Regions from separate parts of the Arthrobacter sp. MMS18-M83 genome, predicted to be linked through region 2. Evidence: riboswitches for the same ligand, from Rfam matches in the RefSeq annotation. Region 2 holds a riboswitch; each other region holds the start of a gene.
What was found. Region 2 has a riboswitch for cyclic di-AMP ahead of OW521_RS09355 (M23 family metallopeptidase). Riboswitches for the same ligand answer to the same signal wherever they lie in the genome.

Region 1: another riboswitch for cyclic di-AMP. It lies ahead of OW521_RS10830 (hypothetical protein); the one in region 2 lies ahead of OW521_RS09355 (M23 family metallopeptidase).
Region 3: another riboswitch for cyclic di-AMP. It lies ahead of OW521_RS12840 (hypothetical protein); the one in region 2 lies ahead of OW521_RS09355 (M23 family metallopeptidase).

What each region holds. Positions count from the first base shown of each region.
Region 1 is NZ_CP113343.1:2,303,558-2,309,252, reverse strand. Features, by position in the region: gene OW521_RS10840 (glycosyltransferase family 39 protein) at 1-665, opposite strand, end outside; gene OW521_RS10835 (glycosyltransferase) at 662-2,101, opposite strand; gene OW521_RS10830 (hypothetical protein) at 2,235-2,963, opposite strand; cyclic di-AMP (ydaO/yuaA leader) riboswitch at 2,966-3,139, opposite strand; gene OW521_RS10825 (HAMP domain-containing sensor histidine kinase) at 3,304-4,779, opposite strand; gene OW521_RS10820 (response regulator transcription factor) at 4,793-5,533, opposite strand.
Region 2 is NZ_CP113343.1:2,000,288-2,005,982, forward strand. Features, by position in the region: gene OW521_RS09355 (M23 family metallopeptidase) at 119-940, opposite strand; cyclic di-AMP (ydaO/yuaA leader) riboswitch at 943-1,153, opposite strand; gene OW521_RS09360 (metal-dependent transcriptional regulator) at 1,280-1,975, opposite strand; gene serC (phosphoserine transaminase) at 2,322-3,452, shown strand; gene OW521_RS09370 (MFS transporter) at 3,474-4,850, opposite strand; gene OW521_RS09375 (DUF3027 domain-containing protein) at 4,895-5,485, opposite strand; gene OW521_RS09380 (cold-shock protein) at 5,492-5,695, opposite strand, start outside.
Region 3 is NZ_CP113343.1:2,720,246-2,725,940, forward strand. Features, by position in the region: gene OW521_RS12835 (PucR family transcriptional regulator) at 141-1,355, shown strand; gene OW521_RS12840 (hypothetical protein) at 1,514-2,641, opposite strand; cyclic di-AMP (ydaO/yuaA leader) riboswitch at 2,644-2,794, opposite strand; gene OW521_RS12845 (flavin-containing monooxygenase) at 2,935-4,011, opposite strand; gene OW521_RS12850 (TetR/AcrR family transcriptional regulator) at 4,110-4,703, shown strand; gene OW521_RS12855 (helix-turn-helix domain-containing protein) at 4,700-5,089, opposite strand; gene OW521_RS12860 (TetR/AcrR family transcriptional regulator) at 5,145-5,695, shown strand, end outside.

The DNA of each region.
Region 1 (5,695 bases), 300 kb from region 2:
CCCACCACGGCTCCGGCTGCGACGAGCCACTTCCAGCCCGCGCGTTCAATAGCGCGAGTAGTGAAGTACGCCGCCAACACCAGGCACAGGGTCAGCATGGCGTCGGGGTTGTTGAAGCGGAACATGAGCGCGGCCACCGGGGTCAGCGCCAGGGCGCCGCCGGCCAGCAAACCCGCTCCGGGTCCGGACACGCGCTTGACCGTCAAATAGAGGAAGCCGACGGCGGCCACGCCCATGAGTGCCTCGGGAACCAGCATGCTTAGGGACGAGAAGCCGAAGATCCGTCCCACCAAGGCCGGGATCCATAGAGATGCGGGTGGCTTGTCCACAGTGATGGCATTCCCGGCGTCGAGCGAACCGAATAGCAATGCCGTCCAGTCCTTGGTGCCGGCCTGGATGGCTGCAGCGTAGAAGGAGTTTCCGTAGCCGGTGGCCGCGAGATTCCAGAGATACAGGAATGCGGTGGCCACGAGGAGCCCGGCGGCGGACGGGCGCACCCAGCGGGGCTGGCGGCCAAAGGCGTATCGAGTCCAACGGGGAGTGGTGCCCGGGGCCCCTGGAGTTGATGGGCCGGTGGAGCGACGGCCGTGGGCTGCGTCCCCAGAGCCAGGAGTGACAGTTCCGACGGCGGGCCCTGTGTCCGCGTGAGAGATCGTGGAGGTCATGATGCTGCCGTTTCTGTGAGCGGGCTGTCTGGTGAGGTTGATTCGATCATTGGCATTGGCATTGGCATTGGCTCTGGCTCTGGCTGGACTGGCGGCGCCGGCCGTGTTCCGGGCTGCCGGAAGACCCACAGCCGGAACAAGAGGAAGCGGACCGCAGCGGCGGCGAGGTTTGCCCCGACCACGGTGAGGAGCTCGCCCCAGCGGTCCGGCGTCGTCGTACTGTGCACCAAGGCGAGCGCCCCGGAAGTGAGCGCAAGGCCGATGCCGAAGACGATCAATCCCTCGAAGTGATGCCGTACGGGATTGCCGCCCTGGATGCCGAAGGTGAAGCGCCGGTTGGCGCCGGTGTTGGCGATGGCCGTGATGAGCAGCGCAAGGAAGTTGGCCAGCTGCGGGTCCATGAAGCCGCGGCAAAACAAGAAGATGAGCACGTAGGCGAGGGTCGACGCGGCACCGATCGCGGCGAACCGCACCAGTTGCCCGAACAGGCTGCTGCGCGGGCTCTGCTCTGCTGTACGGGACGACGCCGGGAGCGGGCCGCGGGCAAGGGCTGCGCGCAGTTCCGGGATGGGGATGCGTCCGGAGACGAGGTCCCGCGTGAGCCGGGCCATGCCGCGGATGTCGGCCAGGGCGGTGCGCACCACGTCGACGCTGGAATTGGGATCGTCGATCCAGTCCACGGGCACTTCGTGGACCCTGAGGCCGCAGCGTTCCGCGAGTACCAAAAGTTCCGTGTCGAAGAACCAGGAGTTGTCCATGGTGTGGGGGAGGATCTGCTGGGCAACGTCGGCCCGGATCGCTTTGAAGCCGCACTGGGCATCACTGAAGCGGGCGCCCATGAACGAGTGCAGCATCAGGTTGTAGCTGCGCGAGATGAATTCGCGCTTGGGGCCGCGGACAACCCGGGAGTTGCGGGTCAGCCTTGTGCCGATGGCGAGGTCCGAATGGCCGGAGATCAGTGGCGCCAAGAGGGGTGCCAGCGCGGCGAGATCTGTGGACAGATCTACGTCCATGTAGGCCAGAACGGGCGACGGCGACGCGAGCCACACCTTGCGCAAGGCGTTGCCGCGTCCCTTCTCCTCAAGATGGACCACCGCGAGCTCCGCCAATTCCCTGGCCAGCCGTTCGGCGATTTTCAGGGTGCTGTCCGTGCTGGCGTTGTCGGCCACGGTGATGCGGAAGCCGTGTGGGAAAGATTCGCGCAGATGGCCGTGAAGCCTGCGCAGGCACTCTTCGAGGTCGCGTTCCTCGTTGAAGACGGGGATCGTGACATCGAGGACGGGGACGGTGGAGCGGACGTCCACGGGGGCACGCCGAACAGTGCTGTATTGAACGGCAGCGCTGCGTTGAATTCGGGTTCTGTGTTGGATCGGGCGGCCCGGCGGCACCACCGCGGGGTCCTTCAGGGTTCCTGTGGTGGATTCGATGAGCGTCATGTATCCAGAGTGCCGCCGCCGATTATGAGTGCTTAAGGCGGAACCTGTGACGCGGCTGTGCATGTGGCGAGGCCCGGTTAACGCAGTAGAGGTCCGCCCCCTGAAGGGGCGGACCTCTAAGAATTTTGTGCGCTTAGTACCAGTTGTGCGCCAAGTGGAAGGCCCAGGCCGCAGACGGGGATCCGTAGCGTTCCTTGATGTAGTTCAGGCCCCAGCGGATCTGGGTCTGGTAGTTGGTCTGCCAATCGGGGCCTTCGGAGGCCATCTTTTCGCCCGGCAGCGACTGCACAATGCCGTAAGCGCCGCTCGAGGCGTTGGTGGCAGTGGTCCGCCAATCGGATTCCTTGTTCCACAAGGTCAACAAGGAGGACATTTCGCCCTGGCCCCACCCGTAGGAGGAAAGCATGCTCGCGGCGTAAGCCTGGGCGCCGGCAGGGTCATTGACGGCGACCTGCACAGTCGGGGCTGCCGGAGCGGGCGGTGCCACGGGAGCGGCCGGTGCCGCAGCCTGGGGTGCGACGGCGGCAGGAGCGGGAGCGGGTGCCTGCGTCGGAGCGGTGCTCGGCTTGGCACTTTCGCTCGCGGACGGCGTGGCGGTGGCGGACGGCGTCGCGCTTTGCTCTGCAATGGCGCGCGATTCGGACGTCTGGCTCATGTCCTGGGCATTGATGGCTTGGTCGGCGGCCTGGGTGGCGGCGCCTGCCCCGAGGAACACAGCGACGACGCCGGCAACAACTGCCATTCGCTGGCTGGTGCCGAGGTTTGCGGCGGCTCGCCTCAGGGTGGAACGTGACTTGTTTTTCCGGGCAGTTTCGCCTCGGTGGCGCGCAACAGGGCGCGACTGATTCTTGGAATCAGACATGGTGATTGCCTCTCGACGCCTGCGGAGTTAGCTGTCGGATTCGGATGAGGTCATCCGGCCGTGGCCACTGAGAAATCGTGGCGGTACGGCTTCACCCCTAGGGCTGGCTCAACATGAGCGTTTGCCCGGAGACCTGGGTCCCCCGTCTCTGCCTGGAGTTTGGGCACCGGGGAGTGGCAGAGCTCGGCGCCTACCCGGCGGTGGCCGGAATGATCCCGCGCACCCATTCGACGGTACAGGAGGACTCCGGTTAAGTCACATTTAGGTAACGGAGATCACGGCGCCGGTGCGCCGACTTGCGCTAGCCGCCCTCCGGCGTCGTGGTCTTCTCGGCGGACCTTCAAACCGTGGCGGTCCTGAGCGCTGGAAGCCGCACGGCAAACTCCGTCCGGCCGGGACGCGAGGCCACCTCGACGGTACCTCCATGGGCCTGAACGATCGATTCCACAATCGACAGGCCGAGCCCGGACGTGCCCTCGGAACCGGAACGAGCGGCGTCGGCACGGGCAAAGCGCGAGAAGATCCTGCCTTGGAATTCAGGCGGAATGCCGGGCCCGTTGTCGGTCACGGTGACAACGGCGCTGCCATCGGCCGAGCGCATGACTCCCGTGACTACCGTGGTTCCCGCCTCAGTGTGCTTGCGGGCATTTGAGAGCAGATTGGCCAAGACCTGGTGGAGCTGCGTCGAGTCGCCGCGGACCGTGAGGGGCTCGTCCGGGAGCCTGAGCTGCCAGATGTGCTCGGGGGCCATGACTTTCTCGTCGCTCACGGTCTCGATCACCAACTGCGTGAGGTCCACATCGGTGAACTCGGGTGCCTTGCCTTCGTCCAGCCGCGCCAAGAGAAGGAGGTCCTCCACGAGGGTGGTCATCCGTTCGGACTGGCTTTGGACCCGTCCCAGCGACTTGCGGCCGTCCTCGGTGAACGTCTCCGTCATGCGCAACAGCTCGGTGTAGCCGCGGATCGCCGTCAGCGGAGTCCGCAGCTCGTGCGAGGCATCGGCCACGAACTGGCGCACCTTGGTTTCGCTTTGCTGGCGTGCCTCCAACGCGTTGGAGACGTTGTCCAGCATGAGGTTCAAAGCATGACCGACGCTGCCCACCTCTGTGCCGGGGTGGGCAGCCGACGCCGGGACGCGCACCGCGAGGGCCACCTCGCCGGCGTCGAGCGGAAGCTTCGACACTTTGGTGGCGACGTCGGAGAGTTGCTCCAGGGGACGCATGGTGCGGCGGATCAGCACGGTTCCCGCGAGTCCAATGAGCACCAGCCCGCCCAAGGACACCAGCACCATGGTCCACACGAGCGAGGCCTCGGTATCCTCTTTCGAGGCGAGCGGCAGGCCTGTGATGACAACATCGCCGTAAGGAGTTTCAGTGGCAACCAGCCGGTAACCGCCATTGGAAAGGGTCCGATCAACCGGGTGGCCATCGTGGGGAAGAGCCAACAGGATTCCGGCATCGTTGAGCGACAAAGGCGTACGGGTGGCATCGGAGGACAAGAACCCGGCGCTGCTCACCTGGCTGCCAAGAATGCGGGCATTCAGCGTGCCGATGCTCTGGCCCCGGGCGTCCAAAGGATCCGGGCGTCCATTCGGATCACCTACGGGCGGCCGGCCATGGGAAGCCTGCGTCAATTGCTGGTCGAGCTGCTTGGTGAGGAACACGTCCATGGAGGCGTAGCTGACCACGCCCACGGCTCCGCAGATGGCTACCAGGAGTGCCATGGAGACCAGGATCAGGCGTGTGCGCAGGTGCCAGGTTGAAGGATCGAACCATCGATGGTCGGTCTGGCGGGGGATACCCGAGAGCGCGGACATTCTGCGTCCCTGGTTATTCGGCGGGCTTGATGACGTAACCGGCTCCGCGCACAGTGTGGATCATGGGCGGGTGGTTGGCCTCGATCTTCTTGCGCAGGTATGAGATGTAGAGCTCCACGATGTTCGCTTGCCCGCCAAAGTCGTAGTCCCACACGCGGTCCAGGATCTGGGCCTTGCTGACCACGCGCTTGGGATTTTCCATGAGGTAGCGCAGGAGCTCGAACTGGGTTGCCGTCAGCTGGATGTCTTCGCCCCCGCGGGTGACTTCTCGGGTGTCCACGTTCAGGGTTAGGTCACCCACAACCAGCTCGGCCGTGTCCATCGCGGCAACGCCAGAACGCTGGACCAAGCGATGCAGCCGCAACAGGACTTCCTCCATGCTGAACGGCTTGGTGACATAGTCGTCCCCGCCGGCGGCCAACCCGACGATGCGGTCCTGAACGTCGTCCTTCGCGGTGAGGAAGAGCGCAGGCACCTCAGGCGCAAAGGCGCGGATCCTGCCAAGCAGCTCAACGCCGTCGAACCCTGGAAGCATCACATCCAGCACCAGGACATCGGGCCGGAAGTCCTTGGCGAGCTTGACGGCGGCGGGACCGTCGCCGGCCACGGCCACCGACCAGCCCGCCATGCGGAGGCCCATGCTCATGAGCTCGGCGAGGCTGGGTTCGTCGTCCACCACAAGGGCGCGGATGGGGGAACCGTCCGGGTGGTTGAGCTGGGGAAGGTTGTTTGTCATGGAGTGCGAGGATGCCATGAGACAACTCTCCAATCTGGCGGTTTGCCGGTGCTTTGCCGATGCTGTGAGCACCCTGTGAGTCCCAGCCTAGCCACCTGTCCAAAGGCACGGTACGCCCAGCGCGCCGTGGCGGGCTTTCTTCCCGGAGCGTGCTCGTGGCGGGTGCGCGAGTGGGGAGAG
Region 2 (5,695 bases):
CCCGAGTGCATCAACTCTCTAAAAGTTGATGCGAGTTAGACGGTACAGGAGTTTTGGCTGAATGTCACATTCAGGTCACGGAGCGTGACAAGCATTCGAGAGACGTCCATCGGATTGGCTACAGCCAGCCCAAGGGATCAACGACGTCGCCGTTGACCATGACTTCAAAATGGAGGTGGCAGCCGGTGGAGGCGCCAGTGGTGCCGCTCAAAGCGATGACGTCGCCGCGGTTGACCGTTTGGCCCACCTGGACGTTGAACGAGGATAAGTGGTTGTACGTGGTTTCCAGGCCGTTGCCGTGGTCCACCACAATGCGGTTTCCGCCGCCATACGGGTGCCAGCCCGCAAACGTGACCTTGCCGGCTGCAGCCGCATGTACCTGCGTGCCGCACTGGGCCACGAAGTCCTGGCCACGGTGGAACTCCCCAAGGCCTCCCGTAATGGGGTTCACGCGGTAGCCGAACGGCGAAGCCGTGGCGAGGGTGTCCAGCGGAGCCCCCAGCGTGCCCTTCGAGGATGACGTCTTGATGCTGCCGACGGACTGCGCGCTCAGGAGCTGCTTAAGTTTGCTATCAGGATCCGCCGTAGTGGAAACGGCAGCTCGGCTGAAGTCGATGGTGGCATTGGCCGCAGCGGGAATCTCGGCCTGAGTGCCTGCCGAAGCCGTGGAAGCCTGGTTCGATTCCGCAGCGGCCGTCAATGCGCCAGTACCCGGCATGGCCACCGTCAGGATGAGGCCCGTGGCGGCGAGGGCCACGCCAGCCTTCTGTCCCGCACCGCTCGCGGCGGCGAAATCGGCCATTTGCCGCAAGGGGCCCTTGCGCCGGCGCACTTCGCGATGCGGATCGCGGGGCCGATCGTGCGCAATGACTTGCATGGTCCGCAGCTCAGCAGTAGGACCGGACGCGCGTCTGCGGCCCCTCGTGTTCTGCGTGGTCAAAGTGTTCCTCTCTGGCAAGCCTGCGAAGTTAGCTGTCGGATTCGGGTCAGAGAGTGCATGGACCCGGTCCGCGCGGAGGACGCGAAGCACAGAGGGATCCCCCGGAAAGGCCCTGCGTTTTTGCACATCCGCTGCGGACTTCACCCCAAGGCTGTCTTTCGACCGCCACTGGTGGTTCCCCCGCTTCTGCCAGTGAATGGACTAATCCACCTGATCCGCTGGCAGAACTCGGCTTCGGATCAGGTAACGCTTTGGTATCGGCGTTAGTACTCAACTATAGGGGATTAAACCCCCGCAGTAATAATTCCGTTATCTTTGCCGATCGCTTAGCCGAAAGGGCTAGGAGACGGTGACAAACACGTGCGACGCCACCTCAGGAGGCAACTCCAAGGCACCGTCGATATTGGGCACGCGAACGGAGATGTACTCCCCCACACGCTCCAGGGAAACCCTGGCTCCGGGGCGGATTCCGCCTTCGTCCAGCTGCACCAACAGTTCCGGTTCCACCTGGATCGGTTCAGCCAACCGGCTGACAATGACCCGGTTGTCCGGTGAGTATTCGTTCATCGCTTCAAGAAGGTTGACCACGCCATCCGTAAAGGCCTGTGACGCAACTCCGCCCAGGGCTTCGAGTCCTGGAATGGGGTTGCCGTAGGGAGATTCCGTGGGGTGGTCCAGAAGCTCATAGAGCCGCCGCTCCACGCGCTCGCTCATAACGTGTTCCCAGCGGCATGCTTCGTCGTGGACATAGGCCCAGTCCAGTCCGATGACGTCGGCCAGGAGCCGCTCGGCGAGACGGTGCTTGCGCATGACCTCAGTGGCACGTTTCCGGCCGGTTTCGGTCAGCTCAAGGTGCCGGTCGTTGGAAACAATTACCAGGCCGTCGCGCTCCATTCGCCCGATCGTCTGGGAAACGGTGGGCCCGGAGTGCCGCAAGCGCTCGGCGATGCGCGCGCGAAGAGCCACGATGTTCTCTTCTTCAAGCTCCAAAATGGTCCGAAGATACATCTCAGTGGTATCGATCAGATCCGTCATCCAGCTCAGCTCCTCGAGCGCAGTATCTTGCGTATTTTCCACCGTACCGCAGCCGGCCAGGCGGGCTGCCCGCCGGTCGTCCCAGGCCGGGCGCCAGCTCCTAGCTTAGCTTATTTGGAATTACTCCGGATAATTTTCGTGCCCGCCCCGTGTCCGCCCCGTGTCCCCCGCCCATGTCCCGAGCCCATGTCCCGCGCCCGGCGGAACAGATGCCTCCACGTGGCGGACTATGAAGCGTTCAGTTCTGTCGCCGCATGCGAAGTCAGGCAGAATTGGGGAGTCGAAGGGGCAGCGATGCCACCTGCCACGACCCATCTAGGCCGCTACTTCACCATTGGAGCATCCCGTGAGCGACAACAGCATCACCATCCCCGCCGATTTGCTGCCCAAGGACGGCCGCTTCGGCGCCGGGCCCTCCAAGGTCCGCCCGGAGCAGATCGAGGCATTGTCTGCCGCGTCTGCGACGATCCTTGGCACTTCCCACCGGCAGGCACCAGTCAAGAACCTGGTGGGCTCCGTCCGCGAGGGACTCAGCCAGTTCTTCCGCGCACCCGACGGTTACGAGGTGATTCTCGGCGTCGGAGGCTCCACCGCGTTCTGGGACGTCGCCAGCTTCGGCCTGGTGGAGAAGAAGGCACAGCACCTCTCCTTTGGTGAGTTCGGTTCCAAGTTCGCCTCGGCCACCAACAAGGCACCCTTCCTGGAAGCTTCCTCCATCATCAAGTCCGAGCCCGGCACGCGCCCGGTTTCCCAGGCCGAGGCAGGCGTGGACGTTTACGCGTGGCCGCAGAACGAAACGTCCACTGGCGTGGCGGCCCCCGTGAAGCGGGTAGCCGGTGTAGACGACGGCGCACTGGTCCTGGTGGACGCGACCTCGGCTGCCGGTGGCCTGGACGTGGACGTCGCCGAGGCCGATGTCTACTACTTCGCACCGCAAAAGAACTTTGCCTCCGACGGCGGACTGTGGCTTGGCCTCTTCTCCCCCGCCGCCCTTGAGCGCGCCGCCAAGATCAAGGCAAGCGGCCGCTGGATTCCAGATTTCCTGGATCTGCAGACGGCCATCGACAACTCGAAGCTCAACCAGACCTACAACACTCCGTCCCTGTCCACCCTGGTGACGCTTGACGCCCAGGTCCAGTGGCTCAACAAGAACGGCGGCCTGGACTTCGCTTCCGCGCGCACGGCGGACTCCGCCGGCCGCATCTACACCTGGGCCGAGGCTTCCGAGTACGCCACCCCGTTCGTGGCAAAGCCTGAAGACCGCTCCAACGTCATTGCCACGATCGATTTTGATGATTCGATCGACGCGGCGGCGATTGCGAAGGTGCTGCGGGCCAATGGGATCGTGGACACGGAGCCGTACCGCAAGCTGGGCCGCAACCAGCTCCGCATCGCTACTTTCGTTGCCATCGAACCGGACGACGTTTCGGCGCTGCTCGCCAGCATCGACTTCGTGGTGGGCGAACTGAAGAAGTAAGAGCCCGCCGCGTTCCCGCGGTCAGGACTGGTCGGCGTCGTTCGGGTGAGGATCCCGGGCGGCGCTAGCCCTTTTAACAGCGCCAGCCCTTTTAACGGCGCTGTCGCCCTCAACGCCGTCGTCCATGGCAGGGCTGGCGCCTTGCGACTCGATGCGGAAGAGCCGCAAACCTCCGGCGCTGCTGTCGAAGCGGAGCCGCAACTGACGCGCTCGGATGATCCAGATGATGCCGACGACGGCGGTGCTGGCGCCGGCAGCCGCTGCCACGCCAACGGCCCAGCGGGGTCCGGCTACGTTGGATACCCAGCCGACGAAGGGCGCCCCGATGGGCGTTCCGCCCATGAAAATGGCCATGTACAGCGCCATGACCCTGCCGCGCATGACGGGTTCGGTAGTGGACTGTACATAGCCGTTGGCGCTGGTGATCATGGTCAAGGCAAACAGGCCGCACGGAATCAGCGCCAAGCCAAACATCGTGTAGTTCGGCGCCATGGCGGCGAGTCCGCTCGCGATGCCGAACCCGCCGGACGCGGCAAAGATGAGCCGCATGCGTGGCCTCCCCCGGCGGGCGGCCAGCAACGCTCCCGCTACTGAGCCGATTGCCATGACCGAGTTGAGGAGCCCGAACGCACCTGCGTCCATGCCGAATTCCGTGCCAACCATCGCAGCGATGAAGAGGACGAAGTTCAGGCCGAACGTGCCCATGATGAAAATCGCGACGAGGACCACCATGATGTCAGGGCGGTTGCGGACGTAGCGAAGCCCTTCGCGGATCCGGCCCTTGCCCGCGGCTGCCCGGGGCTGGACGCGCAGTGAGGAGGAAGGGATGGCACGGATCGCGCCGAGCATCGCCACGAAGGTCAGCGTGTTGATCATGAACACCCAGCCCGGCCCCACGGCCACAGTCAACATGCCGGCCACGGCAGGGCCGATCATGCGGGCAACGTTGAACGAGGCACTGTTCAGCGCCACGGCGTTGGAGAGGTAGTCGTCCTTGACGAGCTCCGAAACGAACGTCTGGCGAATGGGGGCGTCAAGTGCCGAGACGACTCCGAGCATCAGCGCGAACACGTAGACATGCCACAACTGTGCGGCGCCGCTCAGCACGAGGATTCCCAAACCCGTGCTCAGGACAGCCATGGCCGATTGCGTCATGACCAGGAGCCTGCGCCGGCTGTAGCGGTCGGCAAGCAGTCCGGCCCACGGTGCCAGGAACAGCTGCGGACCTAGTTGGAGTGCCAAGGTAATGCCCATGGCACCGGCGTCGTGGTTGCTCAGATGGGCAAAGACCAGCCAGTCCTGAGCGGTTCGCTGCATCCAGGTGCCGATGTTGGAAACAAGGGCGCCAAGGAACCATATGCGGTAGTTAAGGACACCCAGCGATTTGAAGGTGGACATCAGGTTCCACCTTCAAAGAGTTCATTCGCTGGGTCCGACAAAGGCTAGTCGGCCTCGACTTCAGACTCGTCATCCTCTTCGGCGTCGTCGTAGTCGGAAGGCGCGCCGTCGTCGTCGGGTGTGTCCTCGTCCTCGTCTACGGAACCGTCCGCCGTCGAGGTGTCTTCCTCTGCCAGCTCGTCGGGGCCCGCCTCGTCCTCTGGACGGACGCGCTTTGCCCACGGCACCCATTCAGGGGCGAGGATGGAGTCCTCGGACGGCAGCAGGCCGAGTTCGCTGACCGTGACCACTTTGGAGCGCGAGTTGCGGGTAACGACGGCGTACCACTGCCACCCTCCGTAACCGGCCAGTCGCGATTCGAAAAGGTGCGTGACGACGCGTTCGCCTTCGGAGCGTGCGGCGATATGCGGTCCGATTTCATTCGGCTTGGCAATGCTCTCCACCGCATTGCGGGCGACGTCGACGGCGGCCGCCAGGAAGGCGTCCGGCTTGCCGACGCGCCACATGGGAATGCCGGTGCGAGGTTTCGCCGCGGTCAGCTTCCGCCCAGCAGCGGTATCAGCCGTTCCTGCTGTTGCTGGCGCGGCACCGGTACCGTTCTCTTCAGGACTCGCTTCAGCGGATTCCGATGTCATGGCTGCTTAGGCTTCCAGCTCGTTGGCAACCTTGCGCAGTGCTGCGGCGATGGCCTTGCCTTTGGCGCCTTCAGGGTACTTACCGGCCGACAATGTCCCCGAAAGGTTGTCCAAGACGGACACAAGATCCTGGACCACGGGCGCGAGCTCGCGGGCGTTCATGCGCTTGGCCTTGGCAATGGATGGCAGCTTGTCCAACACGCGGAGGCC
Region 3 (5,695 bases), 720 kb from region 2:
CAAGCGACATGAAAGGCGACGGCAGCCGTCAGGAACTTCCCTGGATTTCCGGGGTTTTTGCCTTCTCAGGCTCGACATTTGTCGAGGCTGAGAGCGTCAGGTGTCGCCTGATGTTCGGTGGGCAAAGTAGTGTTTTCTCCATGCAGCAAGACGTGGAGAAAATCGTCGAGGACGTCGCACTCAAGTTGGGCCGCGGCCTCTCCCTGGAAGACCTCGACGGCGTCCTGCTCGCCTACAGTTCCAACCAATCCCATGCGGACCGCGTGCGCGTGAATTTCCTCCTGAGCAAACGGGTTCCGGTGGACGTCAGTGCTTGGCAGCTTTCGCACGGCATCGCCACGGCAGTGCGTCCCGTCGTCGTACCCGCCAATGAAGAGCTCGGCATGGTGGGGCGCGTCTGCGTCCCGCTGCTGGTGCGCGGTTTCCGCGTGGGGTACCTCTGGGTCCAGCAGGACCTTGACGAGCAGACCGCGACGGCGATCCTCGCCGAGTTGCCGGGCGTCCGGGACGAGCTGGACCTCCTGGCAGGACTGCTGCTCGATTCCAATACCGCCGAGTCGGAGTTCCGGCGCCGCCGAGAGCAGGAATTCCTGGCTGCTTGCCAAGGAGAATCCAACGCGGTGGCGGCCGTGGCCGGATGGAAGGAAATCCAAGGCCGGGGCCCGTGGCAGTTGGTTACCGTGCTTGACGCAGAGGACAGCCGCGGCGTCGCCGATCCCATCGCGGCCACGCTGACGCACCGTTCCGCGGCGCTGCAGGCAACCATCGGCGTCGATTCCGTACTTTTCAGCGCCGGCACGGAGACGCATTCGGTCCTGCTGTTCCGCGAAACCGGCGGCCGGGCCGAACATGCGCAAGTCCTGGTCCACTATCAGCTCGAGCTCGCCAAGCGTGCCGGCCGGAAGGTGGACCGGGTCATCCTTGGCATCAGCGAGCCGTTTTCGGTGGTCCGTCAATTGGGGCGGGCCTACCGGCAATCGAAGCTCGCGGCCCAGGCTGCCGCCGTCGATCCTCCACTCGGCGAGCTCGTGGACAGCCGCTCGGCGGGCATCTACCAGTTGTTCGAACGGCTGCAGGCGCCTGGCGGCTGGGACGATTCGGGCTCTTCACATTTCCAGGCGATCGAGGACGCAGACCGCAACGGCGAGCTCCTGCCCGTGCTCGAACTGCTTTACGACAGCGACGGTTCGGTCCAGGACGTGGCCACGAAGCTGCACTTGCACCGCAGCAGCATCTACAACCGGCTGGCCAGGGTCCGGCAACTCATCGGTGCTGATCCGTTGAATGGCGCTATCCGGCTCGAACTGCACGCGACGCTCAAAGCGCGCCGCTGGGCGGGGCGGCCGCGGATTTGAGGTTGCCCGCATTTGAGGCCGCGCCGGTTACCCCTTGAACGGCCGCAGCTGAAGGCTGCAGCGCCAGCGGTCCGGGCGACGCTGGACTGTTGCGGTCTTGGTGCTCCGGCAGCACCGGCCGTGCCACTCGACGGAAGAGGTTCGATGCTTTCCCATCCTCACAGCAGAGCTCCGCTCGCGGCGTCCAAAATCGACCCGAGATCCACGCCCGGTTGGGTGGGCTGCGGCGTGGCCGTCGATGGGCTGCTGGGCTGTACCGGCGGTTTCGGCTTCGATTGGCCAGGTGGCGTGTGCGAGGACGGGTCGGTCGGGGTGGGCGTCGGCGAGGCCGGATCGGTGGGGGTCGGGGTGACCGTGACCGGGGGATCCGGGCTGGGAGCCGGAGCGGGTTGCGCCGGTGTGGGAACGGCTGGCACCGGAGTAAGGCTTGGGGGCAGCGCTGATGGGACTACGGAGGGAACCCGAATGGAGACTGATGGTGCCCCCGCGCTCGACGGCTTGACGGCGGCGGGCCCTTGCTGCGGCCCTTGCGCTGGGTCCGCAGTAGTCTGACCGGCCTTGGCGCTCGGGGTAGCTGCCGAAGGTAGCGCTGCAGTGCTGGGGGAAGTGCTTGCCGTCGTGGAAGGAGTGCCGGACTGCGTGGAGCTCTGGTCCTGGGCGCGGGTTTCCTGGCCGAAGAAGGGCAACTCAAGAGCCTGGCTGACGGAAGCCGCCGCCAACAAGATGCCTAGGGCTCCTGTCACCACTGCCATTCGGTTGCTCATCGTCCGGATGGTCGCAGCCTTTTTGAGGACGGCGTGCGGTTCCCGGCTGAACGACGATCCGGCAGAGGACACCGGAGTGAAGCCTGCACGAGTTGCCGTTGGAAGGGCGGTTGTGGGTGCCTTCTGGGTTTCGGCGGGGGGTGCAACGGTCGAGATGACTGCGGTGGCGGGTTCCGGTTCAGCGGGAGCCGCGGGTGCCGCCGTCTTTGTTGCCACTATCGGAATAGCCGCGGTGGCGGGTTCGGGGGCGGTAGTTGGTTCCACCGCTGCGGGTGGAACCGCCGGAATGCTCGCGGTCTCGCTGGCTTGGGCTGCCCGTTTCCGCTCGGCCGCGCGGGCGGCCGCTCGCGTGGTGGGCGCCGCCGTCGTCGGGTTCGTCGGGGTGGTTGGTGCCGGCGTCGAAATTTCGGAAGCCGGTTCAGGGATGAACGGTCCACCGTCTTGGGCCCGACGGCGTCCGGTCGGTTTGGTGCGCTCGCGCGCCACTTGGGCACGGCGAGGCTGATCCATGGTTGGGGACATGGTGATTGCCTCTCAACGCCTTCGAGGTTAGCTGTCGGGTTCGGACGAGGCCGTCCGGCCGCGCATGGCGGCTTCACCCCAAGGGCCTGTGGAGAAGTAGGCCCGGAGACTCTGGGTCCCCCGTCTCTGCCGCACGTCTAGCGGAATCCGGGTTGCGGCAGAGCTCGGCGTCAGCCCGGAAGCGGCCCAGCTGGGGATTGGGTCGCCCCTCGACGCTACAACAGCCGACTAGAAAAGTCACATTTAGATAACGGGCCGGGCGACCGGTATTCCGCGGGATTTCGCGCGCGGATCTAGTTCCGCTGCGCTCCAGTTTGCCCGGCGATGAGTCCGGCGACATGTTCGGCGTCCCGGCCGACGCCACCCACAAGGCCCGAGGTCAGCCCGTATTGGAACGGCATGCCCACGAAGAACAGCCCCGGCAGTTGTTCCACGGCGCCCCGGCAGGTAAGCGGCCAGCCGTCCTCGTCCGCCGGAAGTCCTTGGATCCAGGCAAAGTCCGGTTGGTAGCCGGTCGCCCAGATCACGGTGGAGACTGGGAGTGTTTGGCCATCGTCCAGGAGCGGTTGGCCCCCATGGGTGCCCGTCAGGCGTGGCAGGCGGGTGACTGCCGCGGCGTCGAGCTCTTTTGTGGAGGCCCGGATCAGAGGCGCGCCGTGCTTGGTGAAGCCGACCGCAACCTTGCGGCCGATAGGAGTGGATCGGTTCATCACATTGTGGATGAAGAGCCACCAAAGCCCCCCGGCGTATCGCGTCACTGGACCCGGAACGTGGAACGGGGGAGTTCCGGCGATGTAGGTGCGGTGGCTGGATGCGAGCTCCAAGGCAATTTCGACGCCGGAAGTGCCGGAGCCGACCACCAGGACATCTCCGGGCGGAACTGAGTCCGGGTTGGCGTACTCCGCGCCGTGCAGTTGGTGAATGCCTGGGTCCAAGGCCTCCGCGAAGGCTGGAATCCTCGGGCGGGCATTCGGGCCCGTTGCAACAACCACGTTCTTGGCCAGGATCGGTCCGGAGCTTGACTGGACTCGGTATCGGCCGTCGTCGCGCTCGATTCCGGTGACCTGGACGCCATGACGCACCGGGAGGTTCCAGTTGCCGGCATACGCCTCGAGGTATTCGGCCATGGCGTCTTTGCTGGGAAAGGTGCCCCGGTTGGCGGGGAAGGGCAGGCCGGGCAGCGAGTCGTGCTGCGCAGGGGTGAAGAGTCGCAAGGAATCCCAGCGGTTCCGCCACACATCGCCTGTGCGAGCACGTGAATCCAGGATGAGGAAGTCTTGCCCTTGTTTCTTCAGATGGAATCCGGTGGCGAGCCCGGCCTGTCCGGCGCCGATAACCGCGGTGTCTACTTGCTCAACGTTCATGTCCATCGCGAAGCCTCCTGAGGTGTGCTGGCTTCATTAGAATAGCATTCCAGTCACTGGAATGCTATTCTTTTTTCGTGGAGATTCGGCATAACGACAGGCGGATGGCTCAAGCTGTCGCCACGAAGGCTGCGGTGGTTGAGGCCGCTAAGGAACTGTTTCTGAGCAGGGGATACGTGGCCACCACTATCGGGGCAGTTGCCGAGCAGGCTGGCGTGGCTATCCAGACCATTTACAACTCCGTGGGCAACAAGGCGGCGCTACTGTCGGCCGTGGTCGACGCTACGGCTGCCGGTCCGGAGGCGCCCCGTTCCGTTCCGGAAACCATGCGCGCGCGGACAGCCGCGGCCGTCGACGCAGGCGCGGTCATTGAATTGTTGGCTGACTGGTTCTCCGAGGTGCACCCACGCAGCAGCGAACTGTTCAGCGTCATGAGGCAGGCCTCCGCCGTCGACGCTGAAGCGGCCAAAGTGCTGAGGGACCGGGCAGAGCTCCGGCTACGGAACTACGCCGAAGCGGCTGACGCGCTCCGGCAACGCGGGGCGTTGACCTCCGGCATGAGCGATGAGCAAGCAGCGGCCGTGATCTGGTCCGTGGGCCACCCTGACACCTATCGATCACTGGTACTGGATTTCGGCTGGGAACCGGAGAGGTACCGGGATTGGGTCCACGCGGCGCTGAAGGCGGCCCTCGCCTAGCTTTCCTTATCTGCCGCGGCCTTCTTCTTCTGCGTCTCCAGCCACGCCATGATGTCCGCGAGCCGGATCCGACGGTGCGTGCCGCGGTATTCGACCGGGATTTCGCCACGATCGGTCATGTTGCGCAGGTAGGTGTGCGAGATTCCGGCGAGTTCGGCCGCTCGCGACGTGGTCAGCATTTCCTCCACGCTGCTGACCGTCACCGCTTCGCCTCGGCCCAGCCGGCCGAGGAGATCGACGACGGCGTCCCTTGCCTCATCGGGCAGCCGGTGGACCGTGCCGTCAACGAAAACGGTGATGTCGTTGCTGTCCTGGAGTGAGCGCGCCAGGTTCCGGGCGTCGTCTGCGGGCAGGCCTGGCGTCACGCGGGGAGCTATCAATGCCATGGCAGAAGCCTAGCCGCATCGATTTGTTGGACGGAACTGCGCTAGATTCACGCCTATGGTCAACTACCCCGCCAATCCTGATCCGGGACCCGCCGTGGCCGCCGCAATCGAGCTACTGGTGCGGCAAGGCTACGACGCCACCTCCGTAGACGACCTCGCCGACGCCGCAGGAATCAGCCGCAGCACGTTCTTCCGCAAGTTCGGCTCCAAAGAGGACATCATTTTCGCTGATCACGACCGCATTCTCGCCCGGGTTCAAGAGCTGCTTTCGCGTACGACGGCGGATCCGTTGCGTTCGGTTGTGGATGCCGCGCTCTTGGTCTTCGACCACCACGTAGGTAGCCGCGAAACCTCCTTGGCGCGCTACGAGCTCCTGCGCCGCGTGCCCGCCCTTCGTGATCGTGAACTGGTTATGACACATCGCTATCAGCGGGCCTTTCGAGGCCATCTCCAGGCGGCACTTCCCGAGGGCGAGAACCGGGAACTCACTGCCGTGGCCTTTGCTGCGGCAGTAGTCGCGGTGCACAACAGCGTCCTGCGCCAATGGCTGCGGGCGGCTGTTGACCGCGAGCACATCGAGGGCGACGCGCGGCAAGCTGAAGCCCG